3 regions of the Ancylobacter terrae genome follow, and region 1 is predicted to be linked to each of the others. Evidence: predicted binding sites of a transcription regulator. Region 1 holds the regulator's gene; each other region holds the start of a gene.

Region 1 (5,226 bases):
CGACGCGGCCCTCGGGCGTGTCGAGGCGGCCATGCGCGCCCGGCCCGATGCCGGCATATTCGCCATAGCGCCAATAGACCAGATTATGCCGGCTCTCGGCGCCGGGACGGGCGTGGTTAGAGATTTCATAAGCCGGCAAACCAGCCGCGGCCGTGGTCTCCTGCGTCGCGTCCCACAGCGCGCGGGCGAGCTCGCCCTCGGGCAGCACCAGCTTGCCCGCGCGATGCAGCGCGGCGAAGGGGGTGCCGTCCTCGATGGTGAGCTGGTAGAGCGAGAGGTGCTCGCAGCCCTCGCGAATCGCGCGGGCGAGCTCGGCGGCCCATTGTTCCGGGGTCTGGCCGGGGCGGGCATAGATCAGGTCGAAGGAGACGCGCTCGAACGCCCGGCGCGCCACCTCCACCGCCGCCAGCGCCTCCGAGGCGCTGTGCATGCGTCCCAGCCCCTTCAGCGCGGTGTCGTCCAGCGCCTGCACGCCCAGCGAGACACGGTTGACGCCGGCCGCCCGATAGCCGGCAAAGCGTCCGGCTTCCACGCTGGTCGGGTTGGCTTCCAGCGTCACCTCGGCGCGCGCGTCCAGCGGCCAGGCCGCGTCGATGGCCTCGAGGATGGCGCCCACCGTGGCGGGCTCCATCAGCGAGGGCGTGCCGCCGCCGAAGAAGACGCTCTGGGTGCGGCGCTGGCCGTTGCGGGCGCGGAAATGGGCGATCTCGGCGCGGAACGCCTTGACGAAGCGCTCCTGGTCGGGCGGGGCATGCCGCACATGGCTGTTGAAGTCGCAATAGGGGCACTTCGCCAGGCAGAACGGCCAATGGACATAGACGCCGAAGCCGGGATCGGCCGGGATCGGGGGGGCGATGTCGGTGCGCTCCAGCGTCATGAGCCCCATGCCGGCCTCAGTCGAACTTCGCGCCGAGGCAGGCTTCCGCCAGCGCGATGAAGGCGCGCGCGCGGTGCGACAGGCCGCGGCCCGCCGGCGGCAGCCCGTGCTTCTCGACGCCCGACATCTCGCCGAAGGTGCGGCTGTGACCGTCCGGCAGGAACATCGGGTCGTAGCCGAAGCCGGCCGGTCCGCGCGGCGGCCAGACCAGCGTGCCCTCGACCACGCCCTCGAAATCCTCGGTGTGCCCGTCCGGCCAGGCGATGCAGAGCGCCGAGACGAAGCTCGCCTTGCGCTGCGCCGGCTCGGTGGCGTCGGCCTCGCGCAGGCCCTCCTCCACCTTGGCCATGGCCATGGCGAAGTCCTTCTCCGGCCCCGCCCAGCGGGCGGTGAGCAGCCCTGGCGCGCCACCGAGCGCCTCGACGCAGAGCCCCGAATCGTCGGCGAAGGCCGGCAGGCCGGTCAGCTCGGCGGCCGAGCGCGCCTTGATGCGGGCGTTCTCGGCGAAGGTGAGGCCGGTCTCGTCCGGCTCGGGCAGGCCGAGCTCGCCGGCGGAGGTCGCCTCGACGCCATAGGGCTGCAGCAGGAAGGCCATCTCCTCCAGCTTGCCGGCATTGTGGGTGGCGATGACCACCCTGCCGTCGAGCCGGCGGTGCGGGCGGAGATCGGACTCCATCACGCCACCGCCAGCTTCTGCAGGTCGACGAGGCGGGTGATGCCCTTGCGGGCGAGATCCATCAGCGCCGCGAACTCGTCCTCGGAGAACGGCGTCTTCTCCGCAGTGCCCTGCACCTCGACGAGGCCGCCGGTGCCGGTCATGACGAAATTGACGTCCGCGTCCGCGTCCGAATCCTCGGCATAGTCGAGATCGAGCCGGGGCTCGCCCTTGACGATGCCGCAGGAGACCGCCGCCACGTGGTCGCGCAGCGGCATTGCCGAGAACATGCCGCGCGCCTTCATCCAGGCGAGGCAATCGTGCAGCGCGATCCAGGCGCCGGTGACGGAGGCGGTGCGGGTGCCGCCGTCCGCCTGGATGACGTCGCAGTCGACGGTGATCTGGCGCTCCCCCATCTTCTCGAGGTCGACCACCGCGCGCAGCGAGCGGCCGATCAGGCGCTGGATCTCCTGGGTGCGGCCGGAGGGCTTGCCGGCGGTGACCTCGCGGCGGGTGCGCTCATGGGTGGCGCGCGGCAGCATGCCGTATTCGGCGGTCACCCAGCCGCGGCCCTGCCCCTTCAGCCAGGGCGGCAGGCGCTCCTCCAGCGTGGCGGTGACAAGCACATGGGTATCGCCGAACTTGACGAGGCAGGACCCCTCGGCATGACGCAGCACGCCGCGCTCGAAGCTGACGGCGCGCATCTCGTCGACGGCGCGGCGGGACGGGCGCATGGTGATTTCCTTTCTCGATCCGGCAGCCCTTTTACGTGCGTCGCGCCCCGGCCGGCAAGGGGCGCTCCGGCGGGGCTCCCCCGCGCCGCGCGCGGAAAGCGTGATGGCGACTTGAACCGGCCGTGCCGCTCATCAGTATAATAGAGGCCGCGCCCCGCCGGGACGCGCCGCCAAACGCCATCGGAACCGACGCCGACATGCCGCTCGACCCGCTGCTCGCCTCCCGCGCTCCCGAACTCGCCCGGCTCGACGAGCGTTCCCGCGAGATCTTCCGGCAGATCGTCGAGACCTATCTCGCCACGGGCGAGCCGGCCGGCTCGCGGAACATCTCGCGGCTCATCCCGATGACGCTGTCGCCCGCCTCGGTGCGCAACGTGATGGCGGATCTGGAAGCCGCCGGCCTCATCTTCGCGCCGCACACCAGCGCCGGGCGGCTGCCGACCGACCGGGGGCTGCGCTTCTTCGTCGACGCGCTGCTGGAGATCGGCGACGTCGCCGAGGAGGAGCGCAACGCCATCGAGACACAGGTGCGCGCCGCCGCCCGCGGGCGCACGCTCGACGGCGTACTGGCGGAGGCCTCGACGCTGCTTTCCGGCCTCTCGCACGGCGCCGGCATCGTCACCGCCACCAAGAACGACGCGCGGCTGAAGCACATCGAGTTCGTGGCGCTGGAGCCGAGCCGGGCGCTGCTCATCCTCGTCGCCGAGGACGGCGAGGTGGAGAACCGGCTGGTGACGCTGCCGCCGGGCCTGCCCGCCTCGGCCCTGGTCGAGGCCACCAATTTCCTCAATGCCCGCGCCCGCGGGCGCACCATCGGCGAATTGCGTGCCGAGGTGCAGAAGGCGCTGCAGGCGCGCCAGGCCGAGCTCGACGAAATCACCGCGCGGGTGGTGGCCGACGGCCTCGCCAGCTGGTCGGGCGGGGAGAAGAACGAGCGCCGGCTGATCGTGCGCGGCCAGGCCCGGCTGCTGCAGGACCTCAAGGCGATCGAGGACCTCGAGCGGGTGCGGCTGCTGTTCGACGATCTCGAGGCGAAGCAGGAAGTGGTCGACCTGCTGGGCCGCGCGGAGGAGGCGCAGGGGCTGCGCATCTTCATCGGCGCCGAGAACAAGCTGTTCTCGATGTCCGGCTCCTCCACCATCGTCGCCCCCTATCGCGACGGGCAGGGGCGGGTGGTCGGCGTGCTGGGCGTGATCGGGCCGACCCGGCTGAACTATGCCCGCATCGTGCCGATGGTCGACTTCACCGCCCGCGTGGTCAGCCGCATACTGGGCGGGCCGGGGGCGGATGCGGCTTGATTTTTCGGCCCCGCGACCCGATATGGCGGGCGATTGGCGGGCTCGCGTGACAGGGCCCGGAAGAGGATTGCATGACTGCTGACAACCACAACCCGGCGGATGCGCCCGACGCAGCGGCGTCCGGCGCCGCCGACGCGACCGGCACCCCGGGCGCGGAAGCCACCATCGCCGCCCTCGTCGCCGAGAAAGAACGCCTCGACGCCGAGGTGGCGGGCCTCAAGGACAAGTTCCTGCGCGCCTTCGCCGAGGCCGACAATATCCGCCGGCGGGCCGAGCGCGAGGTCGCCGACGCCAAGACCTACGGCATCGCCTCCTTCGCGCGCGACATGCTCACCGTGGCGGATGATTTCGGCCGTGCGCTGGGCGCCATCGACGCCGAGGCGCGGGCCAAGGCCGAGGGCACGCTGAAGACGCTGCTCGACGGTATCGAACTCACCGAGCGGGCGCTGGCGCAGACGCTGACCAAGCACGGCGTCGCGCGGATCGAGGCGGAAGGGGCGAAGTTCGACCCCAATCTGCATCAGGCGATGTTCGAGGTGCCGAACCCCGCCGTGCCCTCGGGCACGGTGGTTCAGGTGATCCAGCCCGGCTACACGATCGGCGGGCGGGTGCTGCGCCCGGCCATGGTCGGCGTCGCCCGCGGCGGCCCCAAGCCCGCCGCGCAGCCCGATGCCCCGGCCTCCGAAGGGCCTCAGACCGGCGCCTGATCCCACCGGACGGGATGTTCGCACGACGGCCGGGCTCAGCCCGGCCGCTTTCGTTCAGCGCAGCGTGACGCCGTCGCGCAGGCCGCGCATCTCGGTGAAGGCGGTGTCGAAGCCGTCGGCGCGCGCCACCCCGACCATGCGGATATAGGCGCTCTTCCCGAAGCGGAGCCACTGCGCCACCTTCACCGGCGCGCCGGTCTTGGCATCCTCCGCGCTGGCGACGATCTCGAAGCCGGGCTGGCCGCCGATGCGCAGCGGGCCACCGCGCTCGGGCTTGATGTTCTTGACGCCCGGCACGGAAGCGATGGCGCGCCGGGAGAAGCTGTCGCGGTCCTCCTCGCGGATGTCGCCCTGCGCCGCGGCGACGATGAAGACCGGCTGCTGGAAGCCCTCGATCTGGTCGGCCGGCCCCTTGGCCATCATCACCGCCGCATTGCCGAGCACCTTGAGCGGGCGGTAGCCGTCGATCGCCGGCACGGCGAAGGGCAGGCGGGCGACCAGTTCGTCCGTGGTCGGCGGCGCGCGGAACACGACGCTGCGCAGCGCCGCCTCGATCGCCGTGTCGGGATAGGTGGCGGCGGCGGCATCGGGATATTGCGCGGTGACGAGGGCGGTCGTGCTCTTGCCCCCGCCCAGCAGCACCCATTTGCGCAGGCTGAGCCCGCCGACCTGCTGGCGGCCGCGCAGCAGCAAGGCCTTGCTGCCATCGCCGAGCGTGAGGTCCTCGCGATGCTCGACCACGACCCCCTTGGTGGCGAGCGCATCGGTGTCGAAGCCGGAGAGGATTTCGCCGAAGGCGCTGGGCGGCATCTCGACGATCAGGATCGAGGCCTTCGCCGCCCGGTCCTCGAAACCGTGGACGCCCGACGCCGGCACCATGCCGGCCGGCGGCACCAGGCCGACCGTGCCCTCGCCGGCGAAGACGGCGTCGGCCGCCGCGAGCGGCCCGGCCGAG
Region 2 (5,226 bases), on a different contig from region 1:
TCGAGGAACCCGGCCGCTGCGTGCTCGGGCTGTCCACGGCCGGTAATCTCTCCATCTCGCAGGCGGTGCTGAGCATGCTGAGCGAGGGGCTGGTCAACGAGGAAACCGGCGAGCGCGAGACCCTGCTCAACGCACCGAGCATGTTCCAGGCGGCCCAGCGCGTCGGCCGCGCCATCCGTTACGTGCATGCGCTGTACAAGGAAGGACTCGAGGAAGCGGATGTGCGCTTCAACGTTTCCTTCCTGTTCGGCGGCCAGATCGCGGGCGGCCCGATGCGCCTGTATATGATCTATGCGGCGGGCAACTTCATCGAGTGCACGCCCGACACCCCGTTCCTGCAGATCGGCGAGCACAAATACGGCAAGCCCGTGCTCGATCGCTCCATCGTCTACGACATGGATCTCTACGAGGCTCTGAAATCGGGACTGATCTCGATGGACTCGACGATGCGCTCGAATCTCGGCGTTGGCATGCCGATCGACGTGATGATCGTGCGCCGGGACACCGCGCACGCCGAGCTGAATTACCGGGTCGAGCCGGGCGAGCCCTATTTTCATGATCTGCGCGAGCGCTGGTCGGCCGCGCTGCGGGCCGCCCATACGTCAATCCCCCGGCCGCCTTATGGCCGGGGGCGATGAACCGAAGACATTCGGCCGGACGGTCAAGTAAGAAGATAGAGAAGAATGATGATCGGGATCGGGATTCCAATCAGCCACATGAGAACGGCAGGCATTTCGACGTCCCTCCATTGATGTGCGATCGTTGAAATTGTACCCTTCCAACGCAGCACATCGGGATTGGGTTCCCGAACGACGTCGATGATCACAGGCTGTCGCCGCCGGTTGGGCACAGTGCCAGAACGGGCCAACGCGTTCGGTACGCGGCGAACCAAGCGCAACAGGAACGAGGGGAGGACGCCATGGCTGCCGACACACGAATTGCCTTGGTCACCGGCGCGGGAACGGGCGTCGGGCGCGCGGCGGCGGTCGCGCTCGCCGAAGCGGGCTTCACCCTCGTCCTCACCGGTCGCCGCATCGAACTGCTGGAGGCCGTGCGCGAAACGCTCGCAGGCAGCGGACACAGCGTCGTCCCGGCCGATGTGAGCGTCCCGGACGAGGTCGCCGCGCTGTTCGCGGCGGTCGTGCGCGACCATGGCCGCCTCGACGTGCTGTTCAACAATGCGGGGGGCTGGTCTCCCGCCGCACCGATCGAGGACGTGCCTTTGGCCGACTGGCAGCGCGTCGTCAGCGTGAACCTGACCGGCGTGTTCCTGTGCATCCAGCACGCCGTGCGGGTGATGAAGGCGCAGACGCCCAAGGGCGGGCGCATCATCAATAATGGCTCGATCGCCGCGCACGCCCCGCGCCCCAACACGGCGCCCTACACCGCCACCAAGCACGCGGTGAGCGGCCTCACCAAGCAGGTGGCGCTGGAAGGGCGCGCGCACAACATCGCCTGCGGCCAGATCGACATCGGCAATGCCGACACCGACATGGCGTCGAAGATGAAGACCGGCATCATTCAGGCCAACGGGCAGATCATGGTGGAGCCGACCTTCGATCCCGTCCATGCCGGCAAGGCGGTGGCCTACATGGCGGGACTGCCGCTCGACGCGAACGTGCTCTCGATGACCATCATGGCCACCAGCGCGCCCTTCGTCGGGCGCGGCTGAGAACGGTCAGAAGAAGGCTGCGGCTCCGGAATAGAGCGCCCAGCTCAGGAGCCCCATCACACCCATGCTGACGAAGGTCGCGATGGTGCCGGCGAGGATGAAGGCCCCGTCGCGCTCCACCATGCCCAGCCCGAGAATGCACACGGCGATGCCGGGCGGCAGGTTGCCGAAGATCGGGATCGGCAGCATCAGCAGCAGCCCGAGGATCACCACCAGCAGCCCGACGCCGCGCCGCGCGAAGGCCGAGGCGAACATCGCCTGGCGCGGGCGCGAATAGGCCTCGAAGCGCTGCACCCATGGCAGGGCACGGTTGATCAGCTTCTCCAGCGAGGCGCGGGAGAAGGTGCGGGCCGCCAGCCAGCGCGGCAGCCACAATTCGTCGCGCCCGATCGCCATCTGCACGCCGACCAGCGTCAGGATGACGCCGCAGATCACCGGAATCCCCGGCGGCATCGGCAGGCAGTTGGGAATGCCGAACAGCAGCAGCGTGATGCCGAAGGCACGGTTGCGCAGCGCGCTGACCAGATCGCCCAGCGCGATGCGCTCGGCCGAATGGGCGGTCACGATGGCCGACAGGAGTTCGGACGTACGCGGCGGACGATGATCCACGGAAGGTTCCAAGACGCCTCTGCTCAGGCTCGAACGAGCCGCGGAGGCATTCCGGAACCCCCGCTTCGTCGCCCTCATAGCACGGCGAAAGCGGCAAGGTCAGGGCCGCGCGCGCACGGCGCCGGTGAATTGGGGTGGATGGCCCGTGCGCCCTGCTCCGGCCGGCGGGTCAGTTCAGCCGGAAGATGCCGTCGACCGCCCGGATCTCGGCGGGCTTGATCAGCCGCGCGTGGGAGACGGTGATGGTGTGCAGCGGTCCCTCGATCTCGCGCTTCCAGAAGTCGAGGAACCTGTGCAGCACGGGGAAGTCCGGGAAAACGTCGTAATGCTGCCAGAGATAGGTCTGGAGCAGGCCGGGATGATCCGGCATCCGATAGAGGATATGGGCGGTGGTCAGGCCATAGCCCGCCATCTGCTTCACGAAATCCGAAGACGCCGACACCTCTGCTGCCATGCGGAACCTCCCTGTCGCGATGAGCAAAGTGTTGCCGTGTTCGCTCGGATCGGCAAGCGAAAAATTGAAATAACCCTTTTCAATCATAATGTTGGCAGCATGTATGACGGACTGCTGACAGACTGTTGCAGCGCACTGGCACTCGCCTCCAGGGATTGCTAATTTTTCGCCCGCGCCCCCTTGTGCGCATGCGGGGCGCCGCCTAGATGTCGCGCGGGCTGAACGCCCGGTCCGTTGAATTCGACTATTCTGGAGAGATGCGATGAAGTTCCGTCCTCTGCACGATCGTGTCGTGGTCAAGCGCCTCGACGCCGAAGAGAAGACCGCGGGCGGTATCATCATTCCCGACACCGCCAAGGAAAAGCCCTCGCAGGGTGAAGTCGTCGCCGCCGGTCCCGGCGCCCGCGACGACGCCGGCAAGCTGGTTCCCCTCGACGTGAAGGCCGGCGACCGCGTGCTGTTCGGCAAGTGGTCCGGCACCGAGGTGAAGATCGACGGCGTCGATTACCTCATCATGAAGGAATCCGACATCCTCGGCATCCTCGACGCCGTTGCGGCCACCAAGAAGGCGGCGTGACGCTCGGCGCACGCCCGGCCACCGGCATTACGAAATCGGGAGTTAAGAAGAAATGGCTGCGAAAGACGTGAAGTTTTCCGCCGATGCGCGCGAGAAGATGCTGCGCGGCGTCGACATCCTCGCCAATGCGGTGAAGGTCACGCTCGGCCCCAAGGGCCGCAACGTCGTGATCGAGAAGAGCTTCGGCGCCCCGCGCATCACCAAGGACGGCGTCACCGTCGCCAAGGAGATCGAGCTCGAGGACAAGTTTGAGAACATGGGCGCCCAGATGGTGCGCGAAGTGGCCTCGAAGACCAATGACCTCGCCGGCGACGGCACCACCACCGCCACCGTGCTCGCCCAGGCCATCGTGAAGGAAGGCGCCAAGTCCGTCGCCGCCGGCATCAACCCGATGGACCTCAAGCGCGGTATCGATCTCGCCGTCGAGGCGATCGTCGCCGACCTCAAGAAGAACTCGAAGAAGGTCACCTCCAACGACGAGATCGCCCAGGTCGGCACCATCTCGGCCAATGGCGATGCCGAGATCGGCAAGTTCCTCGCCGAGGCGATGCAGAAGGTCGGCAACGAGGGTGTCATCACCGTCGAGGAAGCCAAGACCGCTCTGACCGAGCTCGACGTCGTCGAGGGCATGCAGTTCGACCGCGGCTACCTCTCCCCCTACTTCATCACCAACGCCGAGAAGATGCGCGTGGAGTTCGAGGATCCCTACATCCTCATCCACGAGAAGAAGCTCTCGGGCCTGCAGGAGCTCCTGCCGATCCTCGAGGCCGTGGTGCAGACCGGCAAGCCGCTGCTCATCATCGCCGAGGACATCGAGGGCGAGGCGCTCGCCACCCTGGTCGTCAACAAGCTGCGCGGCGGCCTCAAGGTCGCGGCCGTCAAGGCGCCCGGCTTCGGTGACCGCCGCAAGGCCATGCTGCAGGACATCGCCATCCTGACCGGCGGCGAGGCCATCTCCGAGGACCTCGGCATCAAGCTCGATTCGGTGACCCTCCAGATGCTCGGCCGCGCCAAGAAGGTGGTGATCGAGAAGGAGAACACCACCATCGTCGACGGCGCCGGCAAGAAGAAGGACATCGAGGGCCGCGTCGCGCAGATCAAGGCGCAGATCGAGGAGACCACCTCGGACTACGACCGCGAGAAGCTGCAGGAGCGCCTGGCCAAGCTCGCCGGCGGCGTCGCGGTGATCCGCGTCGGCGGCGCGACCGAGGTCGAGGTCAAGGAGAAGAAGGACCGCGTCGACGACGCGCTGCACGCCACCCGCGCGGCCGTCGAGGAAGGCGTCTCGCCGGGCGGCGGCGTCGCCCTGCTCCGCGCCATCAAGGTGCTCGAAGGCGTCAAGACCGCCAATGCCGACCAGAAGACCGGCGTCGAGATCGTCCGCCGCGCCATCCAGGCGCCGGCGCGCCAGATCGCGCTGAACGCGGGCGACGACGGCTCCATCATCGTCGGCAAGATCCTCGAGAACACCAGCTACGCCTTCGGCTACAACGCCCAGTCGGGCGAGTTCGTCGACATGTTCAAGGCTGGCGTGATCGATCCGACCAAGGTGCTGCGTTCCACCATCCAGAACGCCGCTTCCGTGGCCGGCCTGCTGATCACCACCGAGGCAATGGTCGCCGAGCTGCCGAAGAAGGCCTCCGCGGCCCCCGCCATGCCGGGTGGCGGCATGGGCGGCATGGACTTCTGAGCGACGTCCTTACGGCTCTGCAAGACGGAAGAGGCGCGGCGAAAGCCGCGCCTTTTTGCTGGCGGCCTCGCAACCCGGAAGGCCATGAGTGCAGATCGGAAGGCCTGGAGGCGACGCTCTCGGCTACTCTCGGTATCCTGTCCGCGCTCTTGCTGGTCCCATCCGGCACCGTCATCCTGAGGTGCGAGCGTAGCGAGCCTCGAAGGATGGTCCCGCGAGAACCA
Region 3 (5,226 bases), on a different contig from region 1:
ATGCCCCCCGCCGCCTGCAGCGCGGCAGCATCGGCATAGCCGGTCCACTCAAGCAAAGCGCGGTTGGCATAGACCACGTCGTCGCCGCGGCAGACGGCAATGCCGAGCGGCATGCGATCGAGGATCGGCCGTTCGCCATCGGCGAGCACGCGGCGAAAGCCGTCGGGATTGAGAGGCCCGGTCGGTCCGGAGGGCGCTATGGCGCCATCGCTCGCGGCCGCCTCGACGTCTCCCGCGACACCGTCGCCCGCAACCGGCGGCGGGACGAGGGCGGGCTCGTCCGTCGCGGTGCCCGTTGCCGCGCTCCGGTCGGTTTCGATGTCGTCGGGGCCGCTGTCGCCGTACGCCGCCGCCGACAATGGACTTACCTGCGCGAACGGAGTGGGCTCGCCCGCTTCGGAATCGTCACCTTCGAGCCGCGCGCCGAGGGCCCGCGCGATTTCGCGAAAGGCATTCCGTTCGCCGGCGGTCAGCCGCGCCCAGGACGCCTGGCCGACATCCGGCTGGCCGGCATCCGCCCCGCTCCTGAGCGGCACGACATTGGCGGGCGGAACGAGGCTCAGCACCGGCTTCGGCGTCGCGGATGGGGCAGGCCGCCCAGCCGGCTCCGCGGGAGGAGCGTCGGGCGTCTCCGGTTCAGGCGCGGGGCGAGTCACGATGCCCGCATCGGATGAGCCTATAGGGGCGGGAGGCGAGCCTGGGTCGACGGAAGGATTCTCGACGGCGACGCTACCGGCATCATCTTTCGCCGCACCGGCGCCATTCGATACCGTATCCGCATCCGTATCCGTATCCGAGGCGGGGGCGATGGACTCTCGCGCTGCGCTGCCCGAGGCCAGCGGCTCGGGTGCCGGATCGGCATGGGCCGGTTCATCGGCGGGGGATGCCCCGACAGGAGCGTCGGCCCAAGGCATTACTTCCGTTACAGGCGCCGGGACGGCATCTGCATCCTCGACATGGGGCGCTGCGGCACTCCGTTCCGTCGGCTGGATGGCACGGATAAGCCCGAAGCCCCGCATGCCCGCTCCCCGTATCGGCGCGCCTCCCAGTTCGAGCACGACGTCGGCTTCGCGAGCCGGAACGCGGGCAGGCAGACCCGAGAAGCTGCGCCCGGCAAGCACAGCGTCATGGGCGGCGATAGCACCGAGCGTCGACCAATTGGTCGTGTCGGCCGATGCGTCGAGAAGGGTGGCAAAGATCGGGTCCAGCCGCGTCAGGCTACCGTCCGACGCTGCATGCCACACGAAACGCGCCGGCGTCGGCGTTGCGCCGCCGGGCGCTCCGGCTGTATCGGCCGGCGGGGCCGGGGGAGGGGCATGTTCAGCTATCTCGTTCGGCTCGGAACGGTCGTGGGAACGAGGGGCCGCGACCCGTCGTTGGCGGGGCAGGGCGTCGAGCGGCGCCAGCCGGACGGCGCGCTCGCCCTGCCACGGCACCACCGCGCAGGCGACGGTGAGAGGTGCAAGGTGGCCCGGTAGCCACAGGCGCTCGAGGTGCGGGGCCCGACCCGGTCGCAGCCGCGCCGCGATGCGCCCGATCACGGCCGACACCGCCGGGGGAAGCCGGCTCCCCGGCATGAGGCCGAGGGGGCCGAGCATCTCCATATCCACGGCCAGGACGAGACCGGCGGCGCTGACGACGAACGCACCGCGTACGGCATCCGCGCGCTCGTCGCTGGCGGCCGCTTCGATGCTCGTGGTCATCGTGGGGGCTGGTCTGTCGTTCCGTTCGTTCATGCGGCCGCTTCGGCGTGATCAACCTGTCCGGCCTGATACCGGTTCAAGCGTCAAGATAATGTGTGCCCGACCACAGCGCTATCGCACTGCCGGCGGCCGGCGGTTCGCATTCTGGATCACGCCAGGTTAACCGCTCGCCACCAGCGGTACGATTCTTTTGGCCCGGAGCAGAAGCTGTGCTCGGGCTGATACGTAAGGTTACGATTGCAATTTCCCGGTCATCACCTACGTTATCAGAATGCACGGATACGAAATGTAGCGTGATCGACGTAGCCCTGCTTTTGCCGCCGACCGCCGTTCGGGAGTCAGCAGATGGCCAAGCGACCCGACATCGAGGTTCCCGCCGAACTTCGTTCCATTGCCGAAAAGAGCCTCGATCAGGCCCGCAAGGCCTTTGAAGGTTTCATCGCAGCTGCTCACAAGGCCGTGGATGATGCGGAGGTGCGGGTGGATGACGTTCACGAGAACGCCCTCAAGTTCGGTCGTTCGGCTGTCGGCTTCGCTGAAGCGAACATTGCCGCGAGCTTCGATCTGGCTGCCGCGCTCGCTCGGGCAAGCACGCTCGACGAGGTGATCAAGTTGCAGTCCGAGTTCGCCATGCAGCAGGCGAAACGGCTTGCCGATCAGGCAAAGTCGCTCGGGCAGAGCGGCGCTGCTGCCGCCAAGGGCGCGCTGAACACCTGAGGCGTCTGCACGCCGGAACCTCCCACATTTCGCCGAAAAATTCGCGCTTCCGGCGTTATTGTGCATCGCAATATATTGCTGCAGTGCACAAATGATGGTACACGAGGCGCAGTTGGATCGGTGGTTGCCGGTCGCGTTTCAAGCATCAGGTCCGACCGCGGCACCGCGGCAGTGGTCGGCCTCTTTCGTTCAAAAAGCCGCGAACACGAGGTGAATCCCATGGTCGAGGTTGCTCCCACCACGCCGAAGAAAGCCGTCAAGGCTGCCACGTCCTCCGTCGAATCCGTCGCTGCGGCCTTCCCGAAGGTCGAACTCGCCAAGATCGAGGTGCCGGCCGCGGTGCGCGAGATCGCCGAGAAGAGCGTGCAGAACGCGCGCGAGGCGTATGAGAAGCTGAAGACCTCCGCCGAGGAAACCACGGACCTCCTCGAGGATACCTACGCAACCGCCAGCAAGGGCGTCGCCGAGTATAATACGGTGGCTCTGGAGTCGCTGCGGGCGAACGTGAATTCCACGTTCGACTATTTCGCCGCCATCCTCGGCGCCAAGAGCGTCGCGGAAGCCGTCGAGCTCTCCACCAGCCATCTGCGCAAGCAGTTCGACGTGCTGTCGTCGCAGGCCAAGGAACTGTCGGTGCTGGCCCAGAAGGTCGCGACCGAGACGGTCGAGCCGATCAAGGCTTCGGTCGAGAAGAACATCAAGAAGGCCAGCTGAGCCTTCCGAGCTCACCCTGCCGATCGACGTTTCAACGCCCGCCCCGCCTCGCGCGGGGCGGGCGTTCGCGCGTTTACCGTGCCGGTGCCGGAGTGCTTGACAGGCAAAAGGGCCGTGCCTATCTCGATGCCCGGCGCTGGCACTCGTCTTTTTGGAGTGCTAACGCGTGGAGCCGGAGATGCGCCGCAGGCGCGACAGGAAGCCCGAGGATCAACATGGCCAAGCTGAAATTCCGCCCCCTGCACGATCGCGTCGTGGTCAAGCGGCTTGACGCGGAAGAGAAGACCGCCGGCGGCATCATCATTCCCGACACCGCCAAGGAAAAGCCCTCGCAGGGCGAGGTTCTCGCGGTCGGTCCCGGCGCGCGCGACGAGGCCGGCAAGCTGGTCGCTCTCGAAGTGAAGGCGGGTGACAAGGTGCTGTTCGGCAAGTGGTCGGGCACCGAGGTGAAGATCGATGGCCAGGATCTCCTCATCATGAAGGAGACCGACATCATGGGCATCGTCGCCTGAACAGGCCGGTAGCCGCCCGAAACCCTTCAGTCAGGAGTGAGCCAGATGGCCGCCAAGGACGTAAAATTTTCTGCTGACGCGCGCGAGAAGCTGCTGCGCGGCGTCGACATCCTCGCCAATGCGGTGAAGGTGACCCTCGGCCCCAAGGGCCGCAACGTCGTGATCGAGAAGAGCTTCGGCGCCCCGCGCATCACCAAGGACGGCGTCACCGTCGCCAAGGAGATCGAGCTCGAGGACAAGTTCGAGAACCTCGGCGCGCAGCTCGTGCGCGAAGTGGCCTCGAAGACCAATGACCTGGCCGGTGACGGCACCACCACCGCCACCGTCCTGGCCCAGGCCATCGTCAAGGAAGGCGCCAAGTCCGTCGCCGCCGGCATGAACCCGATGGACCTGAAGCGCGGCATCGACCTCGCCGTCGCCGAGGCGATCAAGGACATCCAGAAGCGCGCCAAGAAGGTGAAGAACACCGAGGAAGTCGCGCAGGTCGGCACCATCTCCGCCAATGGCGATGCCTCGATCGGTCAGATGATCGCTGGCGCGATGCAGAAGGTCGGCAATGAGGGTGTGATCACCGTCGAGGAGGCCAAGACCGCCGAGACCGAGCTCGATGTCGTCGAGGGCATGCAGTTCGACCGTGGCTACCTCTCGCCCTACTTCATCACCAACGCCGAGAAGATGATCGTCGACGTCGAGGACGCGTTCCTCCTGATCTTCGACAAGAAGCTCTCCGGCCTGCAGCCCATCCTTCCCGTGCTCGAAGCCGTCGTCCAGTCCGGCAAGCCGCTGGTGATCGTCGCCGAGGACGTCGAGGGCGAGGCGCTTGCCACGCTGGTCGTCAACAAGCTGCGCGGCGGCCTCAAGGTCGCGGCCGTCAAGGCGCCGGGCTTCGGTGATCGCCGCAAGGCCATGCTCGAGGACATCGCCATCCTCACCGGCGGCCAGGTCATCTCCGAAGAGCTCGGCATCAAGCTGGAGAGCGTCACGCTCGCCCAGCTCGGCCGCGCCAAGAAGGTGATCATCGAGAAGGAAAAGACGACGATCGTCGACGGCGCCGGCAAGAAGAAGGACATCGAGGGCCGCGTCGCGCAGATCAAGGCGCAGATCGAAGAGACCACCTCGGACTACGACCGCGAGAAGCTGCAGGAGCGCCTGGCCAAGCTCGCCGGCGGCGTCGCGGTGATCCGCGTCGGCGGCGCGACCGAGGTCGAGGTCAAGGAGAAGAAGGACCGCGTCGACGACGCGCTCAACGCCACCCGCGCGGCGGTGGAAGAGGGCATCGTCCCCGGCGGCGGCATCGCCCTGCTGCGCGCCAAGAAGGCGGTCGAGAAGGTGACTTCGGACAACCCCGATATCGTCGCGGGCATCAAGATCGTGCTCAAGGCGCTCGAGGCCCCGATCCGCCAGATCGCCGAGAATTCGGGCGTGGAAGGCTCGATCGTGGTCGGCAAGGTGCAGGACTCGAAGGATCAGACCTTCGGCTTCAACGCCCAGACCGAGGAGTTCGTGGACATGATCGCGGCCGGTATCGTCGATCCGGCCAAGGTGGTGCGCACGGCTCTCCAGGATGCGGCTTCCGTGGC

What was found. Region 1 encodes HrcA, which represses chaperone genes, less so after heat shock. Its sites were predicted from a motif close to GTTAGCACTCNCNNNNNGNGAGTGCTAAC; they were not measured.
Region 2: the regulator HrcA is predicted to act here: its motif matches at 2,870-2,898, upstream of groES (co-chaperone GroES).
Region 3: the regulator HrcA is predicted to act here: its motif matches at 3,270-3,298, upstream of groES (co-chaperone GroES).

The regions. Positions count from the first base shown of each region.
Region 1 covers NZ_JBJGXH010000005.1:209,868-215,093, reverse strand. The annotation lists gene hemW (radical SAM family heme chaperone HemW) at 1-886, opposite strand, end outside; gene rdgB (RdgB/HAM1 family non-canonical purine NTP pyrophosphatase) at 894-1,553, opposite strand; gene rph (ribonuclease PH) at 1,553-2,266, opposite strand; gene hrcA (heat-inducible transcriptional repressor HrcA) at 2,464-3,564, shown strand; gene grpE (nucleotide exchange factor GrpE) at 3,636-4,271, shown strand; gene ACEUEL_RS21520 (hypothetical protein) at 4,326-5,226, opposite strand, start outside.
Region 2 covers NZ_JBJGXH010000001.1:1,172,276-1,177,501, reverse strand. The annotation lists gene ACEUEL_RS05565 (peptidase) at 1-638, shown strand, start outside; gene ACEUEL_RS05560 (SDR family oxidoreductase) at 920-1,672, shown strand; gene ACEUEL_RS05555 (exopolysaccharide biosynthesis protein) at 1,679-2,281, opposite strand; gene ACEUEL_RS05550 (usg protein) at 2,451-2,735, opposite strand; gene groES (co-chaperone GroES) at 2,998-3,312, shown strand; gene groL (chaperonin GroEL) at 3,365-5,002, shown strand.
Region 3 covers NZ_JBJGXH010000001.1:2,849,545-2,854,770, reverse strand. The annotation lists gene ACEUEL_RS13700 (ATP-binding protein) at 1-566, opposite strand, end outside; gene ACEUEL_RS13695 (phasin family protein) at 2,049-2,420, shown strand; gene ACEUEL_RS13690 (phasin) at 2,640-3,134, shown strand; gene groES (co-chaperone GroES) at 3,350-3,646, shown strand; gene groL (chaperonin GroEL) at 3,692-5,226, shown strand, end outside.